DNA from 3 places in the Dysgonomonas sp. Shenzhen-Wh21 genome. Region 1 is predicted to be linked to each of the others. Evidence: riboswitches for the same ligand, from Rfam matches in the RefSeq annotation. Region 1 holds a riboswitch; each other region holds the start of a gene.
What was found. Region 1 has a riboswitch for cobalamin ahead of LDB17_RS09215 (TonB-dependent siderophore receptor). Riboswitches for the same ligand answer to the same signal wherever they lie in the genome.
Positions count from the first base shown of each region.

Region 1 (12,990 bases):
TACTTAATATTTTACCCGTTTTGTCCAAAACATAAATAACAGCAGATCCTGATACTGCTATATAAGTTCTATCTCCGTAAGTTATTATATCTTGTCCAGTATCTCCCAGTCCTTTACTATTTATTGATTCGAAGACATTGTAAGTAACCTTTCCTGTTTCATAGTCGTAATAAGCAATATTTGCGTTATTACTTCCGCTTTTTCCACTATTTAATATATATGATCCTGTTCCTACCAAAGGTGGTTCAACAACAGGTGGCTCAACAATAGGTGGTTCAACAACAGGATAGCCTTCGTCATCACTACATGATGCGAATCCTAAAACTAATGCTACAAAGAGAAATGCGTAAAAAATTTTATTTATTTTCATATGAATAAATATTTAAAAATTATAATTAGCTGATATTGTAAAAGATCGTCCCGGCATAGGATAATATTGTACAATTTGATAATTCTTGTTTGTCAGATTAATTAAATTGAGTTGGAGGCGTAAGCTATTATTATTTAATATAAAAGACTTATTTAGTGAAATACTATGATCTGTATATGATTCTATCTCATTTTTTGGTATATTCTGATCAAGAGCGTAACGTTTGCCTGATATAATAACAGTATAGGCAAAATTTAACCAAGGGTTTTCTAAACTTACCGATGCCGAACCATAATGACGCGGTGTGTAAGGGATTTGATCTTTATAGTTTTTACTATTTTTATCTGTTACATCTATAACTCTCTGATAACTATAATTACCTGTGATATTTAATGATATTTGAGATGTTAACAATGCATGGAGACGCGTATTCAGATCCACCCCAGTCATATCTACCTTTCCATAATTGCGCATCTTAAAAATATTCATTGTAGGAAAAGGCACAATTTTATCATCTACTTTATTTCTGTAACCATCTAAAGATACACTCATAAAGTCAATGGTCTCAGATATTTTTTTTGTCCAAGTCAATCCTATATTGTATTGTGTAGCATATTCCGGTTTTAGATTTATATTGCCCATGCGTATGTAATACATATCATCAAAAGTTGGCACTCTGAATATCTTTTTATAAGATGCACGAAGTCTTAAATTGGCTTCTTCGAAAGGTAAGTATGATACACTTATAGATGGCGTTATCTTTTTCTTATCTTCAGGTGACTCTCCCGTTTGAAGACTTTCATCAACATAAGTAGCCAAAAGGCTTCCGGTTACGGTTAGATATTTATTAGTAAATTGAGCAGCCAAAGCTGTGAGTGATGAAATTCTCTTCGGCTTGTCTACATCTTCAAAATTACTGTTCAATCTATTCTGAAATATATCTTCAAATAAACTTATAGATAGATATTTAAGAGGTTTGCATATCATACCTGCTGATGCATAGTATTCATACTGAGTGATGCGGTCTTCTTGTTTGTTTTCTGCTGTATTATTGGTTATTGACAGATATTTATAATGGTTGCGGCTAAATTTTAATTGTCCTTTTATACTTATTTTATCATTAACTTTATTTTTGTAATATAGCTGGGAGAACAAATCCTTGTTCCAGACTCTTTCTTCATTGTCGTCTCTGTAGAAAATTACAGAACCCGGCAAACCTCTCTCCGAATCATAATAATTTACCTTAAATTTCAGCTCGCCAGCTTTACCCATACTCCCATAAAGGTTTAATTCTGTACGCCAGATATTGACATCCGAATTTCTACGCTTACGTTCTTCTGTCTGGTCGGCATTCTTAAATGTAAATTTATATCTTCCGTCTGCTCTTTCCCATCCTGTATTTAACGAAAGAGAGAATTTCTTATTCAGTCGGTGTGCATAATAGACAGTAGGATTGAAAAGCCCATAAGAACCAGCTTTAACTTGTATATTTCCATTATATGATTTATTCTTAAAGGCAGGGTTTGATGTTATTACCTCTAATAAGCCGGCTGATGCATATGATCGTGCAGATTGGAATATATCGTCAGATTGACCAATGGAGAGACTTATCATGGAAACATTTTCCAACGAAAAACGGCTGATATCAATCTGTCCGGATTGAACATTACTCATCGTAACACCATCATAACTAACTGCAGTATGTTGTGCCCCCATCCCCCTTATTGAGACAGTCTTCATACCTCCAATACCTCCATAATCTTTTACTGTAACTCCCGAAAAACGACGTACAGCATCAGACACGGACAGTATTCCTATTCGTTCAATCTCTGTATTATCAATCACTTGAAGTGGAGTTGTAGATCGTGAGACAGAAGGTTTGATCTGTGCAGAAATTTCTATCTCTGACAGTTTCTTTGCATTGAGACTATCATTAATCTGAGCCTGTACATGCATACAGCCTACTACAAATAAAAATATAAGGGAGAATAAAAAAGTCCTCATCTTCACAAATTATTCAATAAAATGCTTTCGATAAGAACAAAGAAAAGACTATATAATCTTGACACTGTTTCTTAAGCTCTATTCCTCGAAAGCTGTCCGAACTATTACTTTGCAGGTCTTCTGACTTACTCCAACTTGTACAGCCTTCCCATTTTGAATAACAGTGGCTATGTTGCACAAGCTTTACAGAGCTTACAGCAGCGGGTCTGTTCAGGATTTTCACCTGATTCCCTTTTAATTCGTTAACAAACGAAACAAAGTGCTGCAAAGGTAAGGATAAATTATATTGAAAGACAAAATATAAATGTTAATTCCACTAGCATGCTTCATGCGAAAGATATTATCCTGTGTTTTATGCCTCTATGCATTAAAATTCTCCAACCTTAAGCAGCCATGATTTAAATTAATATTTGTAAATCGACATCTAATGTTGTGTTTATCTTAAAAGAAAAACGCTTACCTTTGTTTCATATTCATATATAAATGAAATGAGGAATACAACCAGAGATAAAGTATTGCAGGAAATAAAAGTTGATCAACCGGCTCAATTGCTAGATTTCCTTGTCCAAAAAGAAGTACGTAAAAGCCGCAACGCAGTGAAATCGCTTCTTGCACATAAACAAATCAAAGTAAACGGAAAGCTTATCACCCAATTCGATTTCGAACTGAAGGCAAAAGATAAGGTCTCTGTTATGAAATACGATCAGTCTCGAAAAGAAAAGAGATTGAAGGGATTAAAGATTGTATTTGAAGACGACGACTTACTCGTCATCGAAAAAGAAGCAGGATTTCTATCTGTAGCTACAGATAAGGAAAAGTCACGCACTGTATATAACTCTCTGAATGAATACGTAAAGAAAAAAGATAAAAAAGCACGTGTTTATGTTCTGCATCGCCTCGACAGAGAAGTTTCGGGACTTATGATCTTTGCGAAAGACATGGAGCTCCAGGATATTTTCCAGAAAAACTGGGACAACCTTGTACCTAAGTATTCATACATGGCAATTGTAGAAGGACGTCCGAACCCTAAAAATGGAACTGTAACATCGTGGCTTACCGAGAACAAGAACTTTGTAATGATGTCATCTCTTATCGATAACGGAGGACTGAAATCTGTTACTCATTACAAGACACAAAAATCGAAAGGTGGCTATTCATTATTGGATTTTGACCTTGAAACACGACGCAAAAATCAAGTAAGAGTACACATGCAACAGATCGGACATCCGATTGTTGGCGATAAGAAATATGGTGCTTCAAATAATCCGATCAAAAGAATTGCCCTTCATGCCGGGGGACTAATTTTGAAACATCCAAGAACAGGGGAATTGCTTGAATTTAAAGCCGGCATCCCTAAAGCAATGCAAATACTAATATCCGAAACACAAAAAGAAAGAAAGGATAAGCCCGAAAAAGAGGAATCAATTTAATACATTTTAGGTATGAATGAAGATATTAAGCAGATAGGTCAGCGTCTGAAAGGCCTCCGTGAGGCTTTGGATATGACGACCGAAGAGTTCGCTTCATCATGTGGTATCGATCCTGTGGTATACCTCGAATATGAAGAAGGGAGAAAAGATTTGACTATCAGTACACTGAAAAACATTGCTTCGAAACATAATATAGATGTTTCTGTACTGATGTTTGCCGACGAACCTCGCATGAGCAGCTATTTTTTGACGCGCAAGGGAAAAGGTTTAGCTGTGAAGCGTGTTTCAGATTACAGCTATCAGACGCTAGCCGGTGGATTTAACAATCGAAAGGCTGATGTGTTTGAAGTCACAGTAGAACCCAAGCAAGATAGTGTAAGGATACATCATAGCACACATACCGGGCAAGAGTTTAACCTTATCCTTGAAGGACGGATGCTTTTACAAATAAATGGGAAAGATTTGATATTGGAAGAAGGTGATAGTATCTACTTCGATTCAAGCCTACCCCATGGAATGAAAGCTTTGGACGGAAAGCGAGTGAAGTTTATTGCTGTTGTGCTGTAAGCTGGTATTTTCATTTACTAAAAGATTAATCACCATTATATAATGTTGGAAAAATTTGTAAAACAAATTCATTTTACTTCAACTGAAGATTTTGCAAAGCATTATCACGTTGAGATTCCTGATAATTTTAATTTTGGATATGATGTAGTTGATGAATGGGCACGAATAAACCCTACCAAAAGAGCTATTTGTTGGGGAAATGACCAGGGAGAACACATCGATTTCACATTTGCAGACATCAAAGAACAGAGCGACCGTACAGCTGCTTATTTTCAGTCGTTAGGCATAGGACATGGAGATATGGTAATGCTTATCATGAAACGACGCTACGAATTTTGGTTTGCTGTTATAGCTCTGCACAAGATAGGCGCTGTTGCGATTCCGGCGACTCATCTATTAACAAAAAAAGACATCGTTTATCGCAATAATGCGGCAAGTATAAAAGCAATCCTGAGTGTAAATGACGAAACTGTCATAAGTCACATAAATGAAGCAATGGCGGAGTCGCCAACAGTGAAGTGCCTTATTGCATGCGGGGAAAATATACCTTCGGGATGGAACGATTTCCATAAAGGAATAAAAGAAGCGAAGCCTTTTGTACGTCCCGATCATGTAAATACCAATGATGATATTTCTCTGCTGTATTTTACTTCAGGTACAACAGGAGAACCGAAAATGGTAATTCACAATTTTGCTTACCCTTTAGGGCATATTGTAACAGCTAAATATTGGCACAACCTGCACGAAAACAGCCTGCATCTTACAGTTGCCGATACGGGATGGGCAAAAGCCGTCTGGGGAAAACTATACGGACAGTGGATAGCCGGTGCGGCTGTAATGGTATTTGATCATGAAAAATTTACACCTCAATTGGTATTACACCTTATAGAGAAACATAAAATCACTTCTTTTTGCGCACCTCCGACAGTATTCCGCTTTATGATTCGCGAAGACCTGTCTCACTACGACTTATCTTCGTTGGAGTACGCCACTACAGCAGGTGAAGCTCTCAATCCATCTGTTTTCGAGGCATTCTATAAAGGTACAGGAATAAAGATGATGGAGGCTTTCGGGCAAACTGAAACCACGCCGACTATTGTTACTTTCCCATGGATGGAACCAAAACCCGGAGCAATGGGTGTACCCAATCCGGCGTATGATATGGACTTAATAGCAGCAGACGGTCGCTCGGTAGAAGATGGCGAAGTAGGTGAAGTTGTTATTAAGACCGACAAATGGAAACCACTAGGTCTATTTATGGGTTATTATCGTGACGAGGCACTAACAAAACAGGTGTATCATGATAATGTATACCATACGGGAGACATGGCTTGGCGCGACGAAGATGGCTATTATTGGTTTGTAGGACGCATAGACGATGTTATTAAAAGTTCGGGATACCGTATCGGACCTTTTGAAGTAGAAAGTGCTTTGATGACACATCCTGCTGTTGTAGAGTGTGCTATCACCGGAGTACCGGACGAAATACGCGGACAGGTAGTAAAAGCGACCATTGTATTAGCTATGGACTATAAGAACAAAGCCAATGACCACCTGAAGCGTGAGATACAAGACCACGTAAAAAAGGTTACAGCTCCGTACAAATATCCTCGTATTATCGAGTTTGTTGAAGAACTACCTAAAACGATTAGTGGAAAGATCAAACGAGCGGAAATAAGAAAACAGGAAGAAAATTAGTAATACATCAATGCAAGAGTATGTTTATCGGCATAGAGTATAAAACTATTATCTACCGATTTGCATATTTGCTTAATCTCTAATTTCTTTATATTTATTATGATTTGTAAAGAATAAAAGATTATATTTGCACGCCTAAAAGTGTGCATATATCTCCATTAGGCCTCATTTTATTGAAAAGAGGTGTCCGGGATATATGTGTATTTTATTAATTTTGAAGAAAATAGAAATAATATAATTAAATAACAAAAAGTAAAATCCAAAATGCAAAACAAAGGCTTTGTAATTACTTTTGCAATACTCCTAACATTAGTTTGTTTGTTTTACTTGTCTTTTACGTTTGTAACAAGAAGTTACGATAAGAAAGCGGAAGAATACGCAGCTGCATACGCTACGGAGCATGCAAAAGGCGATCAACTACTCTATGATGAGTTGTATAATAAGCAATATACTTTCTACATAGACTCAATGTCTACAGAGAAAGTTTGGCCTAAAGGTATCCTTGGCATTGGAGATAGCATCGGCTATACTCTGAAAGAATGCCGTGAGAAAGAAATTGGCCTCGGGCTAGACCTTAAAGGTGGTATGAGTGTTATTGTGGAAGTAGACGCTGCCGCAGTACTTCGTTCACTTGGAGATCCCGACAATGAGGCGTTTCAAACAGCTTTAGGACAGGCTTCGGACGAAAACAGAAAAGGAAGTAACCGAGACTATATCTCTATTTTTGTTGATAAATTCAAAGCTAGTAACGGCAATAACAAATTAGCATCGATATTCAGTACAAAACTGAGAGATCAGGTATCTCCTACCGATGATGATAATAAAGTAGTAGCTGTTTTAAGAACAGAATTGCAAAGCGTTGCTGATAACTCATTCAATGTGTTGCGTACGCGTATCGACCGATTTGGGGTAGTTGCTCCTAACATTCAGAAACTAGACCGTGCAGAACGTATACTAATCGAATTGCCGGGAGTTAAAGAACCTGAACGTGTGAAGAAACTATTGCAAGGTAGCGCAAATCTTGAGTTCTGGAAAACATACAACCTACAGGAAATCCAAAACTATATTGAGTTGATGGATCAGCGTTCGAAAGAAGTGTTAGCTGCAAATGGTACTACTGCACCTGTAGCTACAGATTCTCTAGCTGCTGCGACCACAGACTCTGTAAAAGTAGAAAGCACCGATAATCTAGGATTTACAAAACCTCTTCGCTCCTACTTTACAACCTTTGCAGGTGGAGCTATCGTCGGTTTTGTAAATAAAACAGATACAGCTGCCGTAAATAGAATTTTACACAGATATCAAGATTTGTACCCTGGCGACTTAACATTTGCTTGGGGCTTCAAAGCTGAAGATGCAAAAGAAACACAATTCGCACTATATTCTCTTCGTGGTGATGGTATTAAAAAAGGTCCGGCTCTTGACGGAGATGTTGTGATCTCGGCTAAAGCTGACCAATCTCAACACGGTTCTGCATGGGAAGTAGATATGCAGATGAATACTACAGGAGCACAACGTTGGGCTACTATTACAGGAGCTGAGCAAGGAAGAAGCATCGCTATCGTTCTTGATGGATCTGTATATTCTGCACCAAACGTTCAAAATAAAATTGAAGGTGGCCGTTCTCAGATCACAGGTCGTTTTACTGTAGATGATGCAAAAGACTTAGAGAACGTTCTTAAGTCTGGTAAGATGAAAGCAGGTGTACATATCGTACAAGAAGATATTGTAGGGCCATCTCTCGGACAGGAAGCTATTACTGCCGGTATATTCTCATTCTTATTAGCCTTGGTATTATTGATGATCTATATCTGCGTTATTTACGGATTGATACCGGGGTTAATCGCAAACTCGGCGCTAATTGTCAACTTGTTCTTCACCATAGGTATTCTAGCTGCTTTTGGAGCGGTAATGACACTACCGGGTATAACAGGGCTTGTATTGGCACTTGCGCTTGCTGTGGATGCTAACGTATTGATTTATGAGCGTACAAGGGAAGAATTAAGAGCGGGTAAAAACGTGAAAGTTGCCGTAGTAGACGGTTACAAACATGCATTTTCTGCTATCTTCGACGGTCACGTGTCTCAGGTAATTACAGCCATCATTCTTGCATACTTCGGAACAGGTCCGATACAAGGATTTGCTACAACGTTGATAATTGGTATCATTGCTTCGTTCCTTACTTCTGTATTCCTGACACGTATATTCTATGAATATATGCTCGAAAAAGGTAAATTCAGAAATCTTACATTCTCTACATCTCTTTCTAAGAAACTGTTTTTGAATACAAATATCAATTTCTTGGGAATGACCAAAAAGGTTGTTATCTTCTCTGCCATCATTTTGGTGTCAGGATTGGCTTCATTATTTATCAATGGATTGAACGGAGGTATTGACTTTACAGGTGGACGAAACTATTTGATCCGTTTCGATAAGAATGTAAATGCTGATGATATAGAAAAACTACTAGTTCCAGAATTCCAAGGTTCTACGGTTCTTGTATTGACTAGTGGATCAGCAACGCAATCTTCTACAACAAGTCAGGTGCGTGTTACTACAAACTACAAAGTAGAAGAAGCAACAGATGCTGTAGAAACAGAGATCAGAGCTAAAATGACTAGTGCATTGAAAGAATATTTGGCACCAAATACAACAATCGACAACTATATACAAAGTTCTCAACGTGTAGGGCCAAGTGTTGCCGACGACTTGAAGACCGCTGCTACAATCGCAGTTGTGATTGCCGTAATATGTATGGCTGTCTATATCCTTATACGTTTCCGCAACATAGCGTTCTCGGCAGGTACATTCTTCGCAGTAGCACACGATGCTGTATTGGTTATTTTCTTATACTCTTTACTATATAAGATAATGCCATTCTCGATGGAAATAGACCAGTCGTTTATTGCTGCGGTGTTGACAGTAGTAGGTTACTCTATCAATGACAAGGTTGTAATCTTCGACCGTATCCGCGAGATCAGAAACATGTATCCAAAACGCAATATAACCGAAACTATTAATGAGGCATTGAACTCAACATTAGGACGTACGATGAATACATCATTGAGTTCTATGTTGGTTGTATTCTGTATCTTCTTATTAGGTGGTGATACTATCAGAAGCTTCACATTTGCGATCTTCATCGGTATTATTATCGGTACATATTCTTCTGTATTCGTTGCTACCCCAATAGCTTGGGCTATCTTCAAGAAAGAAGAAAAGAATAAGGATAATGCAATTGAAGCGAAATAAAACTAAATAAATTGTCTTTTCGATATAGAGGCTGATTAAACAATGTAATCAGCCTCTATTTTTTTGTAGAAACTAAAGAATATATATTTAAGCTTTCAAGAAAGATTATCAATAAAAAAATCCTTTCATTACAAAGATGAAAGGATTCTTATTATATAACTAAGATGTGTATTCTGTTCGGGCTAGAAAGGAACAAAGTCATTACCACCTCCTTGCATAGGGTGTGGTGGTTGTTCTGCCACAGGGTGATTGTTGATCTTAGATGAGAACTGCTGACCTGCTCCAAAATTATAATCGTCATCAATATTTTGAAAACGGGCAAACTCGCTCTTGAAGCGTAACAATACATCGCCTGTAGCACCATTACGATGCTTTGCTATAATAATTTCGGCAAGACCTATCAAGGAGTTACCTTTATCATCTTCTAATATTTTATAATATTCAGGGCGGTGGATAAAACATACCATATCGGCATCCTGCTCGATAGCTCCCGATTCACGGAGGTCAGACAATTGCGGACGCTTTCCTTCTGCTCCTGTACGCCCCTCAACCCCACGGTTAAGCTGCGAAAGGGCAATGATTGGGATGTTTAATTCTTTTGCTAATCCTTTCAATGAGCGAGATATCATACTCACCTCTTGTTCGCGGCTACCATAATTCATACCGCTGGCATTCATTAGCTGGAGGTAGTCAATTATGATAATCCTAACGCCATGCTCACGGACCAGACGGCGTGCTTTTGTCCTCAGTTCGAAAACTGACAAACTCGGGGTATCATCTATAAATAACGGTGCGTCGTAAAGCTCTTTTATTTTGAAATCGAGCTGTTCCCACTCATAAGGGAGTAACTGCCCATTCTTTATCTTTTCGCCCGGTATTTCGCATGTATTGACGATCAGACGGTTTACGAGCTGTACGTTCGACATCTCGAGAGAGAATAATGCTACCGGATATTTATAAGACACAGCCATATTTTTGGCCATTGACAACACGAATGCGGTTTTACCCATCGCCGGACGAGCTGCAATAATTACCAAGTCGGAGTTTTGCCAACCCGAAGTTATCTTGTCCAGCGGAGTAAACCCTGTTTCCAGACCGCTTAGCCCTTCAGGACGGTTTGCCGCTATTTCAAGTAAATGTAAGGCTTCTTTGATGACCGGATTGATCTGCGTCACATCCTTCTTCACATTGCCCTGCGATATCTCGAACAGTTTGCTCTCAGCTTCCTGCATGAGGTCGTCGACATCTACTGTTTCATCAAATGCTTTACTTGTAACATTTGAGGAAAAAGAGATAAGTTCGCGCGCAAGATATTTTTGAGCTATAATACGGGCATGAAATTCGATATGGGCAGCAGATGCCACTTTTTCGGTCAACTGAGCTATATATACAGGCCCTCCCACTGTCTCCAATTCTCCATCTTTGCGTAATTGTTCGACAACAGTAAGCATATCGATCGGTGCCTGACGTACAGCCAGATCTACTATTGCTCTGTATATAATCTGATGAATGGAATCGTAAAAACTTTCTGGTTTAAGAATATCACTAACAACCGAATAAGCATCTTTCTCTAGCATTAGAGCTCCGAGTATGGCCTCTTCCAACTCTCTGGCCTGTGGTTGTATTTTTCCTATATCCGGAACTAAAGTTGTTTCCTTTGGTTTGCGTTTTCCCTGATTCCTAAAATTTGACTCTGCCATTTATCTGAACTCCCCTTTCCATAAATTTTATTCAAAGATAAAATAAATAATATTGAATGGAGACTTAAGTTTTGAACAAGATGTTAATAACTTTTTACGGGTTATATTTGGCGCCTTTCAAAATTGTTTGCGCATCCATAGATAATATATCTTCCAGCAAGAATCCCTTCTTATTGGCATACTGATTTACGATCTGCCAGCCTATCCATGCACCTACACGCCCCGGAGACTGCGGTGATACTACGGTTGTAGAAGCGGCATCATTGGTGAGACGAGTGATAAGCATGTGATCGGTAGAATAAAGATAGTTTTCTTTTACTATTTTCTGCCAAATATCTTTCTCGTTATTCTTGCACCAAGCTGATTGTTGGGATGTATATCCTATCAGATTGTCGGTATCCTCACCGGGAAGCAGAATGGATAGTGCATACAAAATTTTACCTTCATCTATCATAGCAGACAGAAGAGTTTCGTGATCGGCAGGTTTTATAATATCACTTATCAGCCAAGCTTTGATATAATCCTTTACAATATCCTCAGACTGCATTTGAAGGCGTTCGTATGGTTGAAAGAAACTTTGATAAGCCGGATAGTCACTACCCAAATACTTGTCTATCGAGAGAGATATAAGATTGTTTACGATAATTACATTTGCTCTGAAACCTGAGACATGCATCGCTAACCGAGGTAGTTTTTTACCGGGAAAATTTTCTTCTACCAAAGCGTTTACCGCAGTCAACTTATCTTCATATACAGATACGTCTGCATATTTTGTAGATACATCCTGATATATTTTGAGTAAGTCTTCATTCGCAAAGTAATCTCTAAGTTGAGGAAAAAACGTCGCTTGATCGCTGGTCTTCATGGCGATTTGCCCAAAAGCAGGAAGCAACAAGGGATATTTTTCGGTCAGAGATTTTTCTGTTGCGGCATCAGGGTGTTGTATATAATTGTATATATCTTTATCGAAGCGTATAATGGATACTCTCTCTTGTGCTGAATGCCTGTTGTCGCTCTTCACCGTGCCCGAACAGCCGATGAAAGATATTATAATAAAACCTAATAAGTAAGTTATATTTTTCATTTATTCCCTTTTAAGATTTCTTCTTTGCGAAGATAATTTATATTTTTTAATTTTGTTCCGCTTTATAAACAAACATATATGCATAATGTTATAACTAAGAATGTAACAATATATTATATATTTTGGCGCAAGTAATAAGCATAGTCTATTATAGAAAAAAAAATAAATCCAACGAATGATAACTATATTAGGAATAGAATCTTCCTGTGACGATACTGCAGCAGCCGTTATACAAGACGGGGTGCTTTTGTCAAATGTAATATCCAGCCAGAAGGTTCATGAAAGTTACGGGGGTGTTGTTCCCGAATTGGCTTCACGAGCACACCAGCAAAACATTATACCGGTGGTAGATCAGGCTTTAAAAAAGGCCGGAGTCAACAAAGAAGATCTGTCCGCAATTGCCTTTACCCGAGGTCCGGGACTTATGGGTTCGTTGCTTGTGGGTACATCTTTTGCTAAAGGGCTATCGTCGGCACTAAATATACCGATGGTTGATGTTAACCACCTGCACGGACATGTTTTGGCTCACTTTATCAAAGAGAATAAAGACGATGATAACCAACCACAATATCCATTTTTGTGCCTACTGGTTTCGGGTGGAAATTCACAAATAATTCTTGTGAAGTCATACAACGAAATGGAGATAGTAGGACAAACAATCGACGATGCCGCCGGCGAAGCTTTTGACAAGTGTGCGAAAGTGATGGGACTGGGTTATCCCGGAGGACCTGTTGTTGACCGATTGGCAAAAGAAGGCGATCCTACCAAGTTTAAATTGAATAAGCCGCATATACCGGGTTATAATTACAGCTTTAGCGGATTGAAAACTTCTTTTCTATACCTCTTGAGGGATGAACTGAAAAAAGACCCTGACTTTATTGATAA
Region 1 covers NZ_JAIXHZ010000132.1:70-13,059, forward strand. The annotation lists partial or broken gene LDB17_RS09210 (DUF5074 domain-containing protein) at 1-370, opposite strand, end outside; gene LDB17_RS09215 (TonB-dependent siderophore receptor) at 383-2,374, opposite strand; cobalamin riboswitch at 2,467-2,649, opposite strand; gene LDB17_RS09220 (RluA family pseudouridine synthase) at 2,863-3,804, shown strand; gene LDB17_RS09225 (helix-turn-helix domain-containing protein) at 3,817-4,371, shown strand; gene LDB17_RS09230 (AMP-binding protein) at 4,414-6,069, shown strand; gene secDF (protein translocase subunit SecDF) at 6,334-9,321, shown strand; gene dnaB (replicative DNA helicase) at 9,504-11,021, opposite strand; gene LDB17_RS09245 (hypothetical protein) at 11,116-12,105, opposite strand; gene tsaD (tRNA (adenosine(37)-N6)-threonylcarbamoyltransferase complex transferase subunit TsaD) at 12,281-12,990, shown strand, end outside.

Region 2 (12,990 bases), on a different contig from region 1:
CTAGCCTTGAAACGTATGGCTGCTTCGTACGGGTTTGACATTTCTCAACCGGCGAATACAGCCCAAGAAGCTATCCAATGGACATACTTTGGATACCTGGGAGCTATCAAAGACCAAAACGGTGCAGCAATGAGCCTCGGACGTGTAACCACTTTCCTCGATATCTATATTGAAAGAGATTTGCAGGCAGGCTTAATAACCGAAATAGACGCACAAGAGCTTATCGATCATTTTGTGATGAAGCTACGTATTGTCCGTTTCCTTCGCACTAATGAATACAATGAACTATTTTCGGGAGATCCGGTATGGGTAACCGAATCGATCGGAGGTATGACAAACAACGGAAAGTCGATGGTTACGAAAAATAGCTACCGTATGCTTCATACACTATACAACCTAGGGCCTGCACCCGAACCTAATCTAACAATATTATGGAGCGACCGTTTACCCGAAAGCTGGAAGCATTATTGCGCCAAGGTTTCTATCGATACTTCATCACTTCAGTACGAGAATGACGACCTGATGCGCCCTCAACTAGGCGATGATTACGGCATAGCATGTTGTGTATCACCGATGCGAATAGGACATCAGATGCAATTCTTCGGTGCAAGAGCGAACTTGCCTAAAGCATTGCTATATACGATAAATGGAGGTAAAGACGAAATAACTAAAGCGCAAGTATTACCAAAACACTGGGTAGAAAAGGTATCAGGAGAGTATCTTGACTTTGAAGAAGTTTGGGAAAAATTTGACCGCACCTTGGATTGGGTTGCCGAAACTTACGTAAAAGCATTAAATATCATCCATTATATGCACGATAAATATTCATACGAAGCTTTAGAAATGGCTTTGCATGATGTTGATATCGTTCGGACACAAGCATTCGGGGTTTCGGGGTTATCCATTATCGCTGACTCTTTTGCTGCTATCAAGTATGGAAAAGTACGCATCGTAAGAAATGAAGAAGGTGACGCAGTCGACTATATTATAGAAAAAGATTACGTTCCGTTTGGAAACAACGACGACAAGACCGACAGGTTTGCTGTGGAAATAGTAGAAAAGTTCATGAGCAAAATCCGTAAACGTAAGATGTATAAAGATGCTATACCTACACAATCAGTGTTAACCATCACTTCAAACGTTGTTTACGGAAAGAAAACAGGAAACACCCCTGACGGACGACGTGGAGGAACACCTTTTGCTCCGGGAGCCAACCCTATGCATGGGCGTGATACCAGAGGAGCTGTAGCATCACTTTCATCTGTAGCGAAGCTTCCGTTTGCTCATGCAAATGACGGCATATCATATACTTTCGCTATTACGCCAAACACATTGGGTAAAAACAGAAAAGAAGAAGCTCAAAACCTCAGCGGACTTCTTGATGGTTACTTCTTACAAACAGGTCACCATCTCAACGTTAATGTATTTGACAGGAATCTGCTTATCGATGCGATGGAACATCCTGAAAAATATCCTCAGTTGACAATACGTGTATCAGGTTATGCTGTTAATTTCGTAAAACTTACAAAAGAGCAGCAATTAGATGTGATAAACAGAACGATTACTACATCATTCTGATACCCCATTAATACATATATGGTTGCCCCAAAAGTGTTTTAAATTTTGGGGCAATATCTTCTCTTATTAGGAAGAAAATCAATTATGAAAGGTTTAATTCATTCTTTCGAGTCTTTTGGAACTAAAGACGGCCCGGGTATAAGGTTTGTATTTTTTATGCAGGGCTGCCCTCTTCGTTGCCTCTATTGCCATAACCCAGACACATGGAATATGAACGATAAGGAGTACGAACTGATTCCGGAAGAGGCTTTCGAAGAAGTAAAGAAGGTAAAAAACTTCATACGCAATGGGGGTATAACCATTTCGGGAGGAGAACCCCTGCTACAACCTCAGTTTATTATCGAACTATTTAAGATGTGCAAGAATGAAGGTTTACATACAGCTATAGACACATCAGGATATATATTAAATGATAAGGTAAAGGAAGTTTTAGAGTACACAGATCTTGTACTGCTAGATATTAAACATATCAATCCTGATAAATATAAAAACCTCACAGCAAAACCACTAGAGCCAACACTTCGCTTCATGCAGTATCTCACTGAAATTGAGAAACCTGTTTGGCTAAGATATGTGTTCGTTCCGGGCTTCACCGACGATGAAAAAGACCTGAATGACTGGGCAAAACAGGTTTCTGGATATAAAAATGTACAACGAGTAGATATTTTGCCTTTTCATCAAATGGGATTACATAAATGGGAGCAGTTAGGCGAAGACTACAAGTTTAAAGATATTGCACCTCCCGAACAGTCGGAAATAGAGAAGGCTGAAAATATTTTCCGAAGTTATGGACTTAAGGTCTGATATATATATTATTCATAAAACATTTTTCTTTACAAAAACAAAAAAAGATCATCAATAGGAATATAAAATTTTATTTTTAGAAAATTTTTCAACAATAATAAAACTACAACAAACTCATAAAAAGCCAATTAACAACAAATAGAGAAAACTTAAATCAGAAAACACTTAAATAAAATATCCAATCAAGTCTTTTATTAAGTAAAATCATATAACTTTGTTAACATATACGGTTCCGAATATAATCGGATGAAAAGGGAATCAGGTGAAAGACCTGAACTATCCCCGTAGCTGTAAATTTCAGAAAGGTAGTTGGACTCTCACACCACTGTCAACGAATACTGATGGGAAGGTTACCAACTGCGAAATAAGTCAGAAGACCTGCCGTATATACATTCTAGCTTTCGGGAGAAAAGCAGCAGAATTATACAACATATTCACTTCAAATAAGTATGTGTACTTCCCTGCTCCTGTCAGTTATATTTTAATTGATACAATAAAAGTATAAACGATAACGAATATGATTCAGACAGTTGTAAAAAGAGACGGACGTATCGTCGGTTTTAATGAGGAAAAAATCATGGCAGCAGTTCGTAAAGCCATGCTACACACCGAACAAGGAGAAGACTCCATTCTAATAAGACGTATTACAGACTATGTATCCTGTCAGGGCAATGAGCAAATGACAGTAGAGCAGATACAAGACATGGTAGAAATGGAGTTGATGAAAAGCCCTCGCAAAGAGGTGGCAAAAAAATACATCGCCTATCGTGACAAACGCAGCATTGCCCGCAAAGCAAAAACGCGAGACATGTTTCTGGAAATTATAGATACTAAATCAAACGATATCACGCGCGAAAATGCAAACATGAACGCCGACACACCTGCCGGCATGATGATGAAGTTTGCTAGCGAAACCACCAAACCATTTGTCGATGATTATTTATTATTGCCGGAGGTAAAAGAAGCTGTTCGCCTCAACTATCTGCATATACACGACAAAGATTATTATCCAACCAAAAGCCTTACTTGCGTACAACACCCTTTAGATAAGATATTACAGAATGGCTTTTTTGCAGGGCATGGAGAATCTCGTCCGGCAAAACGCATCGAGACAGCCAGTATGCTAGGTTGTATCTCTCTGGAAACAGCACAAAATGAAATGCATGGCGGACAGGCCATTCCTGCTTTTGACTTTTACTTGGCTCCATTTGTACGTAAGAGCTTTATTGAAGAAATAAAAGTTCTGGAACAGGTTACAGGAATAGAATACAAACATTTGTACGAAACAGAAATAGAAGATTATATCCCTTGTTCGGTCAAAGATTTAGCAGGGGAAAAACGAATTATACAGCATGCCATAAACAGAACAGTGAGCAGAGTTCATCAATCGATGGAGGCCTTTATTCACAACATGAACACAATCCATTCTCGTGGAGGGAATCAGGTCGTATTCAGCTCTGTCAATTACGGAACGGACACCTCTGCCGAGGGTCGCTGTATCATTCGTGAATTGCTCCACAGCACATACGAGGGTGTAGGAAGTGGCGTAACGGCTATTTTCCCTATACAGATATGGAAGAAGAAACGAGGCGTAAACTATTTGCCGGATGACAAAAACTATGATCTTTATATACTAGCAAGCAAGGTAAGTGCCCGCCGTTTCTTCCCTAACTTTTTGAATCTGGATGCGACATTCAACCAACATGAAGATTGGAAAGCGGACGATCCTCGCCGATTCGAACACGAAGTGGCTACAATGGGTTGCCGCACACGGGTTTTCGAAAATCGCTTTGGAAAGAAGACATCTATCGGACGGGGAAATCTCTCTTTCTCCACCATCAACCTTGTACGCATTGCCTTAGAATGCAGAAATATAGAAAATGAAAAAGAAAGAATAGATTGCTTCTACAGCAAACTAAACCAGATACTCGACTTAACCGCATTACAATTGCATCGCCGTTTCGAGTTTCAGAAAACTGCCGCACCTAAACAGTTTCCATTACTAATGTCTGTATTATGGGAAGGATGCGAGCAAGTAAAAGAAGAAAACACGATAGAGAAGGTAATTAATCAGGGCACATTGGGCATTGGCTTTATAGGACTTGCCGAAGCTCTTGTTGCACTTGTAGGTAAACATCATGGAGAAGATGAGCAAGCTCAAAAACTCGGACTGGAGATAGTAACTTATATGAAAGATCGAGTAAATGAATTCTCAGAAAAATATCAGCATAATTACAGTGTACTTGCAACCCCTGCCGAAGGGCTCGCCGGACGCTTTACCCGTCGAGACAAAAAAGACTTTGGGCTAATCAAGGGCATCACCGATCGTGAATATTACACCAACTCCAATCACGTACCCGTATATTACCAATGCAGCGCACATCAGAAAGCAAAGACAGAAGCTCCTTATCATGACCTAACTCGAGGAGGACATATCTTTTATGTAGAGATAGACGGTGATGCCACACACAACCCCGATGCTATATTGACAGTAGTGGATATGATGGATAAATATAATATGGGGTATGCATCAGTCAATCACAACCGTAATCGTTGTTTGAAATGCGGCTATGAAAATTCGGATACAAAGCTCACCCGATGCCCGAAATGCGGTAGCAACGAAATAGATCGCCTGCAACGCATAACAGGTTATTTGGTAGGGACAACAGACCGATGGAACAGCGCAAAACTAGCAGAGCTAAACGACCGCATTATTCATGAATAAGCTATCGATACTAAACGTTATACATGACACTACCGTAGATGGCCCCGGATTCAGGACAGCCATCTACGCTGCCGGTTGTACACACAGATGCCCGGGATGCCACAACCCACAATCGTGGGATATAGAAAATGGCACACCACACACCATTGATCAGCTATTAGAGATAATAAAAGAAGATGAATTTGCAAACGTTACTTTCTCGGGTGGAGACCCGCTGTTTCAAGTAGAAGGTTTCACAGAACTTGCACAACGAATAAAAAGAGGAACAAACAAAAATATTTGGTGCTATACGGGTTTTTTATATGAAGACATTCTAAAATCGGATAGACTTTCTCAGATTCTTCCTTTTATTGATGTTTTGGTAGACGGCAAATATATTGAAGCACTGCGAAGCGAAGATTTACGATTCAGGGGCAGCAACAATCAAAGAATCATAAATGTACGAGCTTCTTTGAATGAACGCCAAGATTCATACCCAATATTAAAAAGTTCTCATTACAATGAGAATAGTATCTTAAAATCTTAAACTTATTTATTAATATTGCCTTGTTATTAATGGCAACATTCTGCTAAAATGAAAATAGAAAAAATAACAGAGGATAAAGACCGGTTTATGAATCTGCTGCTATTGGGCGATGAACAGGAAAGCATGATCTACAGATATTTAGAAAGAGGAGAACTATTTGCGCTATACGACACTTATCTAAAAACCGTTTGTGTCGTTACTCAAGAAGACGAGAAAACTTTCGAAATCAAAAATATTGCAACTTACCAAAAAGCACAGGGGAAAGGATACGGGAGTTTAATGATGAGATACATAATTGACAACTATAAAGATAAATGTGACATATTATTGGTTGGTACAGGCGACGATCCTACTATATTGTCATTTTACAAAAAATTTGGCTTTGTATATTCACACACCGTAAAAAACTTTTTCATAGACAATTACGACCATCAAATATTTGAAAATGGCAAGCAACTAATAGACATGGTTTATCTAAAAAATGAAATGAAAAAATCCTGACAGATTTCTCTATCAGGATTGCTGTGCACCCTTAACAGTTCTACTCTCAAACCTATATTTTGGAATTTGATCGCTTTATTGCCTTTTATCACACAAAGGAGCAATATCCCGTAAGGTTTTTAGATAGTGGATAAATTCGAGAGTATCTTTATGCGTGCTAATTATAGCATCAGATTGAGACTGTATGAATAGAATGACATAGTTATATAAAAATTCATCCAATAGTTTAGCAAAGTCTTTAGGAGAAATGTCTTCTTTAAAGAATGTATATATCGGTTCCAGATCTATATCCCCTCTTTCTAATTTTTCCATAAATGTTTGCATTAGGCTTACTGCACTTTTGTATTTGTAAGGGTTGCTATATTTGAGTTTGTATAATTCACAATTGCAAAGTAAAGGGCACAGCGTCTTATATCCTATCAATTGAGACAATAAGATATCAGAAAAACAAATAATATATTAATATCCTAACTGTTAAAATATTATCCTCACAAATAAATTATTATTTGCTCTAAATGCTTATTTTTGCATATAAACAAATTCACAAATAGAAAGACATGGAAGAAACAAGCATAAAGAAGAGCAATCATGGTCCAAACGTTCGCCGTTGGAGAGAATGGCGAAACATTAATCAAGATGTTCTGGCAGAGCAAATAGGAGTATCACAAGCTACTCTTTCGAGCTATGAGAAAAAGGATAAGCTCGAACAGGATATTTTAGAGAAGATTGCTAAGGTTTTGGATATTCCTGTTGAGGCTATTACTGAGCTTGAACAAGGAGCTTCCATCAATATTGTAAATGCTTATGATAATTCAGGTTCTATAAACTACTCCCCGACATTTAACCCGTTAGATAAAATAGTTGAGCTTTACGATGAAAAGATCGCTTTATACGAAAGAATGTTGAAGGATAAAGAGGAGGCTATTTCTTTATTGCATGAGGTATTGAAAGAGAGGAAGGGGTGAAATTCTGATAGGCTCACAAAAATGAAAAACACAAAGATTGAATTTATTGAAGATTTAGACTTGATTTATGAGTTAAGAAGGGAAGGATTCCTAAAATCATAAAAAATTTATTTGTATTATAGCCAAATTTGAGAATCAATCTAAAAAACACACTAATATATGCCTAACAATGAATATGATGCAGTTTTGATAACGGGAAATGGATTTGATTTAAATTTAGGATTAAAAACAGGCTATTGTGATTTTATTTCGAGTGATTTCTTCTGCAAATTATTAGCTGAAAATAATCAACTTTGCTTATATCTCAAAAACCAACATGATTTAAATAATTGGATAGATATTGAGAATGAATTAAAAAACTACTCTAATGAAGTCTATACGAACTCAAATAGAAATTTATTCAAACAAGAATATCAATCTTTACGTAAATCTTTATGTGACTACTTGAATAGCATAGATATGTCATATATAGATAAGACATCACAAGCCTATAGATTTCTTACAGAAAAATTTGAAAGATTATTAATTTTCAATTTTAATTACACATTAAGTCTTGAATATATTACACATCAGAAAAACTTAAAACATAAAGTTTTCAAGGTGCATGGTACTGCTAAAAATAACCAAATTGTTTTTGGCGTAGAAGACAATGCAAGAATTAATAAAAATGACGTCTTTCTTAAAAAATCAACTTGTATCTGGAATGAAATATGTGATGTTAATCAAATACTATCTAATGCAAATAACATAATATTTTTAGGGTATTCTTTAGGCGAAACTGACCATCATTATTTTGATGATTTTTTTGGGAATGCATGTCATTCGCATTCTGTCAGAAAAAATATAGCTATATCTTATTATAAGGAAGAAGGTATGTATGATATTTTTAAACAATTAGATAGTTTAACCGTTAATAGAATCCAATACTTGAGAACCCATCAAAACTTTAAGATGATTGATTTATCAAAATAGAATATCTTTATTTTTTAATAAAGGAATATAACAAAAAGCCTGACAGATTTCTCTATCAGACTTTCTTAGTACCCAGAGCCGGGATCGAACCGGCATGGAAGTGAATCCACTGGTGTTTGAGACCAGCGCGTCTACCAATTCCGCCATCTGGGCTTGTGCCTAGTGCGGTGCAAAAGTACACATATTTTTCATATATCAAAAGATCAAGTATAACTTTTTTGAAAAAGAATCGTATAATTTTATTTCGCTATTGTCCCTAATCGTTTTGTTTGTATATTAGTATGATATAACTTTGTATAAATTTTTAAAACAAACATGGATAACAAGAACAATTATTGCGTGATCATGGGTGGTGGCATTGGCAGCCGTTTTTGGCCCTTTAGCCGCGAAGCCCGTCCAAAGCAGTTCCTTGATTTCTTTGGAACAGGACGTTCTCTTTTGCAGATGACTGTAGACCGGTTTAAAAGAATCCTTCCTCTTGAGAACATATTTATAGTCACCAATAATGAATATGCTCAGATGGTACAAGAAGAACTGCCTGAGTTGAAACCCAATCAGATATTGTTAGAGCCAATGCGACGCAATACAGCCCCATGTATTGCTTTTGCGACTTACCATATCAACTCTTTTAATCCTGAAGCAAATATTGTAGTTGCTCCTTCCGATCACTTGATTCTGAAAGAGGATGAATTCCTTTCTATTATTCAGAACGCTTATAAGTTTGTATCTAAACACAATACGTTATTGACACTCGGCATTAAGCCTAGTCGCCCCGAAACAGGCTATGGATACATACAAATGAGCGAAGAGAAACTGGACGGAGTGAATAAGGTAAAAGTCTTTACCGAAAAACCTAATTTGGAGCTGGCCAAGGTCTTCTTCGAAAGCGGAGAGTTCCTGTGGAATTCAGGTATCTTTATCTGGAATAACAAAACCATCTTAAGCGCACTTCGTGAATATCTTCCTGAGATAACTTCTCGTTTCGACCGTGGTATCGATGCCTTTGGCACAGAAAAAGAAAAAGCCTTCATTGATGAGAATTTTCCATTTTGCCCGAATATATCAATAGATTATGGCATAATGGAAAAAGCTACAAATGTATATGTACAGGCAGCAGATTTCGGATGGTCTGATTTAGGAACTTGGGGATCACTTTACGAAATATCGGAAAAAGATAATGATGCCAATGCGTCGCTCATTGCCAACACTATATTTTTTGATAGTGCCGAAAATGTTGTGACATTGCCTGCCGGCAAATTAGCGGTTATACAAGGCTTAGAGGGCTATATTGTAGCCGAAGCCGACGGCGTGCTGCTGATTTGCAAGAAGTCGGAAGAACAGCGTATCAAGCAGTTCGTCGCTGACGTAAAACTAAAATACGGAGAAAAATATATATAACAATCAAATAAATATATGTCAAAAGAACTTTTGCCAAACCTTCCATACCTTGTAGCAGATATCAATCTGGCAGACTTTGGGAGAAAAGAAATAGAAATAGCAGAGCATGAAATGCCGGGATTAATGGCACTTCGCAAGAAATATGGAGCAACAAAACCGCTGAAAGGTGCTCGTATCATGGGTTCGTTACACATGACCGTGCAGACAGCAGTACTTATCGAAACCCTGAAAGAATTAGGAGCCGATATACGTTGGGCTAGTTGCAATATTTTCTCTACCCAAGACCATGCGGCAGCAGCTATTGCAGCAGCCGGGATACCCGTATTTGCATGGAAGGGAGAAACCCTTGAAGAATATTGGTGGTGTACAGAGCAAGCCTTAGCTTTCCCTGAAGGGAAAGGCCCAAACCTGATAGTAGACGATGGCGGCGATGCTACACTGCTTATCCACTGGGGATATAAAGCCGAAGAAAATGCTGACTTTCTGAATAAAAAAGCTTCGAGCCACGAAGAGCAAGTAATACTCGACACCCTGTCTCGTATTCTTAAGGATGACAACAATCGCTGGCACCGCACAGTTGCCGATTGGAAAGGAGTATCCGAAGAGACAACAACAGGCGTACACAGGTTGTATCAAATGATGGAGCGAGGCGAACTACTTGTTCCGGCTATTAATGTAAACGACTCGGTAACCAAGTCTAAGTTTGATAACCTCTATGGTTGTCGCGAATCATTAGCCGATGGTATCAAGAGAGCTACCGACGTGATGATTGCCGGTAAGGTAGTGGTTGTTGCAGGATATGGAGATGTAGGCAAGGGCTGTGCTCACTCTATGCGTTCGTACGGAGCTCGTGTCATAGTCACTGAGATAGACCCGATATGCGCCTTGCAGGCAGCAATGGAAGGCTTTGAAGTGACAACGATGGAAGAGGCCGTGAAAGAAGGGAATATCTTTGTTACAACAACAGGCAACAAGGATATTATAACTATAGAGCACATGTCTCGCATGAAAGATCAGGCTATAGTATGTAACATAGGACACTTTGACAATGAAATCCAGGTGGACAAGCTTGTAAACTACCCTAGCATTAAGCATGTAAACATTAAGCCGCAGGTAGATAAATATACATTCCCTGATGAGCATTCTATATTCCTTTTAGCCGAAGGTCGTTTAGTGAATTTAGGTTGTGCCACCGGTCACCCTTCATTCGTGATGAGTAACTCATTCACAAACCAGACCTTAGCTCAATTGGAGCTATGGGTACGCGACTATGAAGTAAACGTTTATCGTTTGCCGAAACATTTGGATGAAGAAGTTGCACGCCTACACCTTGAACAAATTGGAGTGAAGTTGACCAAGCTGACTGAGGCACAAGCCGAATATCTTGGGGTTCCTGTAGAAGGTCCGTACAAACCTGAACATTACAGATACTAAGATATCATCTATCAATATAAACGGGCTTTAACCATAAAGCCCGTTTTTTTTTGCAATATGTGATACGGTATTAGCGCTCGCTTCCTTATTCAAAAAGTGACAAAGGTGACAAAAGTGACAGGTTCCAATCTGTTCTTTATGTCACCTTTTTTAGTTTCTGATTACCACTCTTAATCTTACTTTTATTTCAAAGATCACTTTTAATTAGATAATTGTTATTTAGAAAAGTAATATAAACAAAAAGAGTTCCGCTGTCTAGCGGAACTCTTTTGTATAATATATAATAAAGATCTATTATTTCTGTCCTTTCAATATATTAGCTTCATCAATATATTTGTCTGCTTCAATAGCTAAAGGAGAATTCATATATTGATTCTTTATAATTGAAAACACCTCAATTACTTTATCGTAATTTCCTTGATTACGATATATAAGACCTGCTTTTTTGTATAACATAGGGCTTTGAGAAGCATTATCTACACCTTTAGCAGCCTTGATATAATATGAAACAGCCTCATCTGATTTTCCCAGGTTATCCAAGCAGTCGCCGATTGCACCATTCGCCAGTTGTGATATTATTTTATCACTACCGCTATAGTCTTTCAGGTATTCAAGACCTTTCTCGTAGTTACCCATATTTGCATAACAGATTCCGGCATATAGTTTAGACAGTTTTCCGGCTTTAGTAGAACCATAATCACTTATGATTGACTCAAATCCTACATATCCGTTTTTATCTCCAAAAACAGCTAATGAATCTTGTCCGGCTCTGAAGTACTGTTCACCTCTGAACATTGCCACCTGAGCTTCGGTAGTTTTTGGTCCTACAATAAAATAGTTGTATGCAAGAAATGCACTAACGACCACAACTATAGCACCAATACCTATTAGTAATTGTTTTTGGTATTTTTCAATGAAACGTTCTGATTCTGCAACTGCTGTTCCAATACGTTCCCAGTCTTTTTCTTCACGCAATTCAGCTTGTTTCTTTTTAGACATTTTTAATCTGTTATAAATATTTATATTATTCTGTTTATTTCAAATTTAGCAGCGACAAAAATAGCTGTTTTATCCTTATAAATAAAATCCTTAACTATATTTTTTTTATTCGGTATAAAATTTAATGAGTTGTTCGAGTGCCTTTTGACATGCAGGACAAAAATCTTTGCAAGTATTTGTCTTCATTCTACAGTCAACAGCAGGACGATATATCCCTTTGGACGAATAGCCTCCTCCTTCAAAAACCCCTATCGGATATTTATCTGCCAACTTAGCATCAGTAGGAATCGGAGTGTCTTTTACCAATAAGCTTTTCCATTTCACATTGAAATCAACAAGCGTTGTTATATTTGGTTCCCAAGGTTCTACACCAAAAGGGTAGCTATCGCTAAATGTATCATTTTCATAGTAGTATTCATCGGCCAATCCACCAAAGCTATGACCAAATTCATGAACAACAACAGGCTTGAAGTCTGCATGCCCCGTCGTGGTCAATGTATAGGCATTAAAAATACCACCACCGCCATATACATCAGTATTTGCTAATATAATGATATGAGCATAAGGTATTCCTGCAATTGCATCGTGTACATCCTTTACATTCGTAGTAGTCAGATAACGATCAGAATAAAAGGTATCGAAATGGGAATGAAAAGCCGTTTCATTCCATTTGCCTTTACGAGGAACGCTTACACCAGAGTCTTTCGATTCTGTTTCTACAGCAATAAAGTTGAACTTATCTTGCATACGATTAAATGGGCTATGTGCTAAAATCTGTTCGCATGCCATTTTTGCATTTTGCCTAAATTTGTCCATTTCAGAAGACGTATAACCTTCTGCCAAAATAACGACATTGAGGCATTTATCTACAGGTCCACCTTGATGTATAACGGTATAAGCCGGGATATTTTTCAATCCTTTTTTCCTTATTAGGATATCGTCAGGAGTGACAGTATGCCTAAGAGCGGTTTTGTACGAACCGTCTTTTTCTCGCAAACTTACCTCTATATCAACCTTATCTTTTGGGTATGGTAATAAGAATGTATTTTCGAAACTTTTTCTTACTGTAGCAGCTTCCGGGACAGTCA
Region 2 covers NZ_JAIXHZ010000126.1:8,849-21,838, forward strand. The annotation lists gene pflB (formate C-acetyltransferase) at 1-1,578, shown strand, start outside; gene pflA (pyruvate formate-lyase-activating protein) at 1,663-2,382, shown strand; cobalamin riboswitch at 2,593-2,783, shown strand; gene LDB17_RS08240 (anaerobic ribonucleoside triphosphate reductase) at 2,900-5,107, shown strand; gene nrdG (anaerobic ribonucleoside-triphosphate reductase activating protein) at 5,100-5,633, shown strand; gene LDB17_RS08250 (N-acetyltransferase) at 5,682-6,134, shown strand; gene LDB17_RS08255 (hypothetical protein) at 6,210-6,446, opposite strand; gene LDB17_RS08260 (helix-turn-helix domain-containing protein) at 6,692-7,099, shown strand; gene LDB17_RS08265 (AbiH family protein) at 7,259-8,071, shown strand; tRNA gene LDB17_RS08270 (tRNA-Leu) at 8,141-8,224, opposite strand; gene LDB17_RS08275 (mannose-1-phosphate guanylyltransferase) at 8,387-9,469, shown strand; gene ahcY (adenosylhomocysteinase) at 9,485-10,903, shown strand; gene LDB17_RS08285 (hypothetical protein) at 11,198-11,902, opposite strand; gene LDB17_RS08290 (M64 family metallopeptidase) at 12,008-12,990, opposite strand, start outside.
Region 2: another riboswitch for cobalamin. It lies ahead of LDB17_RS08240 (anaerobic ribonucleoside triphosphate reductase); the one in region 1 lies ahead of LDB17_RS09215 (TonB-dependent siderophore receptor).

Region 3 (7,167 bases), on a different contig from region 1:
CCTTTAATTGTGCTAAAACATCATCAAATTCGGGATAGCCTTCTACAGTTCCTACAAAGCAGTTTGTATGCCCCTTCGCTTTAAGCATATAATCGAGCATCGCATATTGGGCTGTAGTAGCATCATAAGTTCCATGTCCGACCCATATATAGGCAACATTTTTTTTATTTTCTACGGTTAAAACCTTTATAACTTCTTCGTAGTCTTGTGGAGAATAAAGCAATGGCGTACCTATACGTACATCCTTAAACAGTCCGCTCACATCTTCTACATTTTTGTACAAAGATTCCATTTCCACTCCATCGATAATAGTGGAAGACTGTATTAATATATGTGTGTATCCATCAGCATGAAGTTGTTTTAAAGCTTCTAATGGATTCACTTTATAGATACCACGTACAGAAAGCCTTTTGATAACAATACGTGAAGAATATGCTTCTCTTACTTCAATGGAAGGGAAAACTTGTTTCACCTGATTATTTAAAGCTTCTATTGTCAGTTCGCGAGTGTCGTCATGAGTAGTACCAAAATGAACTATCAGAATAGCAGCTTTATCGTTTGCCTGCATACTTTTAAAAATATCAGAATACTCGTAACTACCTCCACTATGTGCAAATGTTGCAACAGTGGTAAATAGTATCATAATATATAATAAAATCCTTTTCATAATATCTCTTCATCTAATGATTTGAAATAGCTTAATTTATTATCTGTGAATAAATTCGGATGAAATATTTTTGCCATGTCTTTCAATATAGAATCGGGATGAATCGGCAAATCCTCAAAATAATGGACTCTGCCGGTATTACATCCCCATATCTGTTTTTTATTAAAAGCACCAAACTGGGCATATATTTTATCTTCTTGTTTCAACCTATTATATGTGAAATCTTCTTCTCGATTGTACTTCAACAGCCAGATATCAGCCAATCCTGCTTTGTCGAGTACCATTTCGGCAGACAAGCGTGTCGATCCGGTTGAATTATCATCATTCCAAACGTATTCGCCTCCCGCATCACGTATCAGATTTGCCAGATAGCTTTTTCCTCCAGCAATTCGCCATGTTTTACCAAATTTCAGGTCGTTGAATACTGTTGGTTTATTAGATGCATTCTTTACCCTATCTTTTATTTCATTGTATCTGCGTTCTGTTTCTTGGAAAAGCGAGTCGGCTAGCGCTTTTTTTCCGTAAAACAATGCATGGAAGCGTATCCATTCGGCACGACCGAGAGCAGTATCTTCCATATAGTCAGTAGTAGCAATGATAGGAATTCTTAACTTATCCAAATAGCCCATGCCGGTTTCCATCGCTGATACAATAAGTGCAGATGGCATCAGATTGATTAATTGTTCAACATCCGGTTTATGCATACTGCCCAAATCTATAATCTTTCCGGCTTTCAATCGTTCTTGGATATAAGGCAGGTCTATATATTTGGCCTGACAGACCCCTGTTATACGATGATGTTCATCTATTTCTTGCAACATACTACATTGAATCGTAGAAAAAGCGATCACAGTTGGCAATGGTACTTTTACGATAGTTCCTTTAGGCAGGTTCGTCGGAATTTCTTTATCACGATCAATTAATATATATCGGTAGAGAGTACGCACTGTATCCCAAGGGTCACGTACGGTTACCAATTTGTAATCTTCATATTGTTCTACATTGAATCCACGAGCATGTCTTAGCTGATATTTTTCAATATTTTCATTCTCCTTATTCCCGATCGAAGAACAGGAATAAAGAATTGAGCAGAAAACAAAGAGGTATAATAAGTTTGAAGATTTCATAAACAATCTTACTTACTAAACTTAATTTTCAGGCTGGCATAAAATGTACGTCCGGGTGATAAAGTCGCATAATTGCGGTTGAAAGGTTTATCATCTACAAAGTCAAAGATATTTTCAATACCTAAACCCGGTTCAAATACAAGACCATTTATACTCTTGAATGTATGACGTGTAGCAAAGTTCCATAATTGATAAGCACGTGCATCATCACCATCATCATAATATCTACGGCTTTGCAGGCGTCCGTTTAAATTAAAATTTGACTTGAATAACCCGAAATCTTTAAACCAATTCAGGTTAACATTTCCTGTATGACGACTTATACGTTGAAGACGCTTACCTGTATCTAGGTCTTTAGCATTCACATAACTATATCCTCCTCCTAAGGTAAGGTTATAACCAAGGTATGAATTAAAAGTAAAGTCTACACCTTGAATACGAGATCTACCTATATTATGATACGATGATTTCTTATTATATCCTTCAGCTATTTCTTCAGGTGTTAATTCTATTTCATATGTGTCGATTTTGTTTTTAAGGTTGTTAACATAACCTGTAACAGCCAATGAAAGAAAATCCTTTATATATTCAGCATTGACAGAATAATAGTTTGAGCTTTCGGGCTTCAGATCTTTATTCCCTACACTTAAAGTGGTTTTACCTTTGCTGGTAACTTCAGTTTTCATGAATAACTGTTTTAAGTCAGGTGTTTTAAAACCTGTAGCGTATGATACTCTGAAATTGAAATCATTAAGAGTATACATCGCGCTGACTTTAGGTGTAACCCTGTTTTTGAAGGTTTCATTGTATATATATCTAACTCCGGGAACAATATTCAGCTTTCCGAAAAGATTTATTTCATCCTGAGCATAAAAAGCCAATGTATAAACATTTCTGGAACCTCCGATGCTATCTGCCGGAGCATATAGGTTGTCTACCTTGTACTCTGACCCTACAGTTACTTTATTGAACTTTCCGGCGTTGAATGTACCTTTCAAATTTACATTATTGTACTTCTGCCTTCTCACAAATTCTTCATCTCCCGGCATAAATGTGACACCGTTTTTGTCTTTGGTTTCTTTCAGGTAAGCTTTAAAATATTCAAAACGGTCGGTATTCCAGTCTAATGAAATCAAACCATTATTTTTCAATAAATATTTTGCACCGGCACCAAACGAATAGTCGACATATTTCATATCGAACCCATAAGCACTTACAGGTCGTTTAAACTTTTTGTCGAAAAGACTTCCCTCTACATACATGCTCAATTCTTTTGTCGCTTTATAACCAAAACGCTGGCTGAAAACATCTGAATAGAAGCGTAACATGGCTTGTTTATCCGTATCTACTTCTTCATCGTTTATTATTTCCTTTTTATTAAGTTGCCAACCGTCAGCCTGATTTCGCTGAAAAGAAGTAGAGGAGGAGAAACCTCCTACATTCAAGTACAGGTTAGCATTTTGAGTAAATTGTCCATACTCAGAGAGGCGTGTCTCTGTAGAGAAGTTCACCAAATCTTTTGGCTTATTGGTTATAATATTAATAACTCCAGCTATTGCATCCGAACCATATAAAGAAGAGGCGGCTCCTTTCAAGACTTCTATACGCTTGATATTTCCCATATCAATGCGGTTCAGATCGACGTTACCACCCACATCGCCCCCAAGCTTTTTTCCATCGACTAACACAAGTATATATCTATTACTTAATCCATTCAGCTGCATATACGAACCCATTGCATTAGGAGTGAATGACATAGAGGGATTTAAGGCAATCATGGCATTTTCGAAGGTAGGAATATTCGTGTTTTGGAGTTCCCTCTGAGAAATAACATCTATTGCAACGGGCGAGTTTTTAAGTTTGTTGATTGTGCCGGTACCTGTTACTACTACTTCATTCAGTTTAAGAGGGGAATGTTTCATACGAATAAGGATGTTGTCATTAGATCTGTTTATTGTCTCACGAGCTCCATTATAATCCAGTGCACTAATTCTTAGAAGATTATTACCTTCCGGGATTTTTTCAAGACTAAACTCACCCTTCAAATCTGTGGATGTTCCAATGGTTGTGTACTCAATCCATACGCTGGCGCCAGCGATCGGCTTTTCATTTTCATCAACAACTCTTCCGCGCAAGCTCAACTGAGCGAACGAAATACTTGCAATACAGCATAGCAATGCTGTTAGCATAATTCTTAGTTTCATTAAAAAAGAAGTATAATGTTAGTTAATTATATTCCTGACCCCGGGAATATCTATTAATTTATGCTAGGCAGGTTTCCTGACTTGTTCCATTTTGAGAGGCCTTCCCATCATTGTGACAGTGGCAGTGGTGATACTCAAAATTTTATGGAATTCACAGTAGCGGGCACTGTTTCGGATTCTGACCGAATTCCCTTTTATGCAACAGACGAATGTCTGAATACATCACCTAAGCGGCTTCAAAGGTAATTGAAAAAAAATAGGATTAAAAAGAATTCTTAAAAAATATATTTTCTTGGTAAAATTCATTTCATTGATGGCTTTTTATACTTTTGCTGAAAATAAAACCAGATTACTCATGAAAGAGATTTCCAGCTTTCTTATAGCTGCGCCAAGTTCGGGTTCAGGAAAAACAACGGTTACTTTAGGCTTATTGAGAGCATTAAAGAACAGAGGGCTTAAAGTACAACCATTTAAGTGTGGACCAGATTATATAGATACCAAATATCATGATATGGCTTCAGGTAAAAAGTCGGTTAATCTCGATTTATTCTTATCAACAGAGAATCACGTCAGATATCTGTACTCAAAATACGCATCAGGAAATGATGCTTGTATTACTGAAGGAGTGATGGGGCTATTTGATGGATATGACAAGATGAAAGGAAGCAGTGCCGAAATTGCAGGACTATTGAATATCCCTGTTGTTATGGTTATAAATGCCAAATCTATGGCATATTCAGCAGCTCCGTTATTGTATGGATTCAAAGAATTTTATGAAAAGATAAATGTCTTAGGAGTAATTTTTAACTATGTTGGATCCGAAAGTCATTATAAATTTCTCGCAGATGCTTGCCACGATGTCGGTATAGTCCCATTAGGCTACCTGCCTAAAAATGAAAATCTGACTGTGCCTTCACGTCATTTGGGATTAAGTATCGATCAAGATTTTCTTCTAGATGACTTTGCTAATATTGCCGCATCAATTGTAGAAAAACATATTGATATTGATAAATTGCTATCATATACGCAAGTCAAAATAGGAAATCCAGAATTACATCGAATTAAAGAACATTCCTCTCTGAATCTGAAAATAGCAGTTGCAGCCGACGAAGCCTTCAATTTTATGTATCATGAAAATATAGAATATTTAAGAAAAATAGGAGAGGTGACCTTCTTTAGTCCTTTAACAGACAGATATTTGCCAAAGTCAGATTTTGTTTATTTCCCGGGAGGATATCCTGAATTATATGCAAAACAGCTAAGCGAAAATAAACTGCTACATAGGGCTATTAAGGATTATGCGGAAAATGGAGGAAATATTCTTGCAGAATGTGGTGGAATGATGTATCTGTCTTCATCTATAGCAGATAAGGATGGGATAGAATATCCAATGGTAGATATTTTCAAGCAAAAGGCTTCAATGGAAAACATGAAGCTTAAATTAGGATACCGTCAATTTGAATATAATAGTATAACTATTAGAGGACACGAATTTCATTATTCACATATTGAAAATAACATGGAAAGTATAACGCAGCAGTATAATGCAAAGGAGGTTCCAGTAGATACAAAGTTATTACGCTACAAAAATGTAATTGCAGGATATACTCATATATATTGGGCTGAGATGGAGAATTTGTTACATTTATTTAAGTGATAAAAGTGTAGTTTGTATCAAGTGCACCAACTCTGATGATTGGTTACAACTCATAATAACATAGTTTATCATATGTATCGATATATAAGTTTTTTTATCAGTTCTATTGCATAAACCGTTATAGAAAGTTATAATCTGAGAATATATCATCAAGAAATTATATTTACTTATTACCTTTAATTCTCAAATTAATTAAATAATGAAACAAATTTTTATTAGTGCAGTATTATTCATGACTGCCTTTACTCTAAATGCACAAAAATTTAATGTAGGAACGTATAATGTTAGAAATGACAATTCATCCGATGTGGGTAATATGTGGAAAGATCGCTTTCCGTATATTGCAAAGTTAGTACAGTATCACGACTTTGATTTCTTTGGAACTCAGGAGGCTTTACCGAATCAATTAAAGGATATGAAAATTGCTCTACCCGGTTATGATTATTACGGGGAGGGAAGAGACGGTAACGGACAAGGGGAGCATTCCGCAATATTTTACAAAACAGACAAATACAGAGTACTGAGTAATGGAGACTTCTGGTTGTCTGCCACACCTAATGTACCTTCTAAAAGTTGGGATGCTCCTTGTTGCAACCGTATTTGTACATGGGTTGAATTACAGGATATCAAATCAGGCAAGAGCTTCTTCGTTTTCAGTGCTCATTATGATTATGAAAAAGATTATGCACGCAACGAAAGTAGTAAATTGATATTGACTAAAATCAAAGAAATAGTAGGGGATAATCCCGTCATATTTATGGGAGACCTAAATGGAGGAATGGATAGTTCTTGGGCTCAGCTTCTTAATAACTCGGAAGTCTTAAGAGATACCTATTATGATGTTGAACAACCGTATGCCAATAACTCGTCATATAATGCTTGGGGAAAGCCTCTTGAAGAATTAGACAATTTAGATAGAGCTATTATAAGCAACAACGAAATATTGGATCATATCTATTTCAGTAAGCACTTTAAGACAAAAAGATGGGGAATGTTAACTGATACTTATAACATCGGCAAATTTCCTTCAGATCATTTTCCGATATTAGTAAATGCAGAATGGGCTAATTAGGTTAATTTTAAAGGAAAGAAATCGGAATATTTATTTCTGTCCTCTTACAGTATAGATATAATGTAAACATTTTTTTTCTGTATCCTGTTAAATAAGAAAACTTAAGACCTTTTATAAATAACATAATTCCAGTTATGGAAAGAAATAAAATAAGGGAGCGTTTAATCTTAAAACCTTTTGGCTTAGAATATATAGACCAATTTAATGAATTGTTGCGTTATGTATTTCTAGACCTGATTTTATGAGATCATTCATCAAACCAAGGTTTGCATATTCAGGATATGTACCTACTCCTGTTAACCCTCCCATTGAAAATATTTTCCCATGAATATTTACTTGACAGGGATAAATACATAATTGAGAGATTAGCTGATCATCATTAAACCATCCAATAACATCTGCATTCTTGAGAATGGGACGTTTAGACTTTACAATCTCGC
Region 3 covers NZ_JAIXHZ010000090.1:632-7,798, forward strand. The annotation lists gene LDB17_RS06085 (sirohydrochlorin cobaltochelatase) at 1-667, opposite strand, end outside; gene LDB17_RS06090 (ABC transporter substrate-binding protein) at 664-1,794, opposite strand; gene LDB17_RS06095 (TonB-dependent receptor) at 1,803-3,998, opposite strand; cobalamin riboswitch at 4,047-4,243, opposite strand; gene LDB17_RS06100 (cobyrinate a,c-diamide synthase) at 4,312-5,655, shown strand; gene LDB17_RS06105 (endonuclease/exonuclease/phosphatase family protein) at 5,855-6,727, shown strand; partial or broken gene LDB17_RS06110 (GNAT family N-acetyltransferase) at 6,929-7,167, opposite strand, start outside.
Region 3: another riboswitch for cobalamin. It lies ahead of LDB17_RS06095 (TonB-dependent receptor); the one in region 1 lies ahead of LDB17_RS09215 (TonB-dependent siderophore receptor).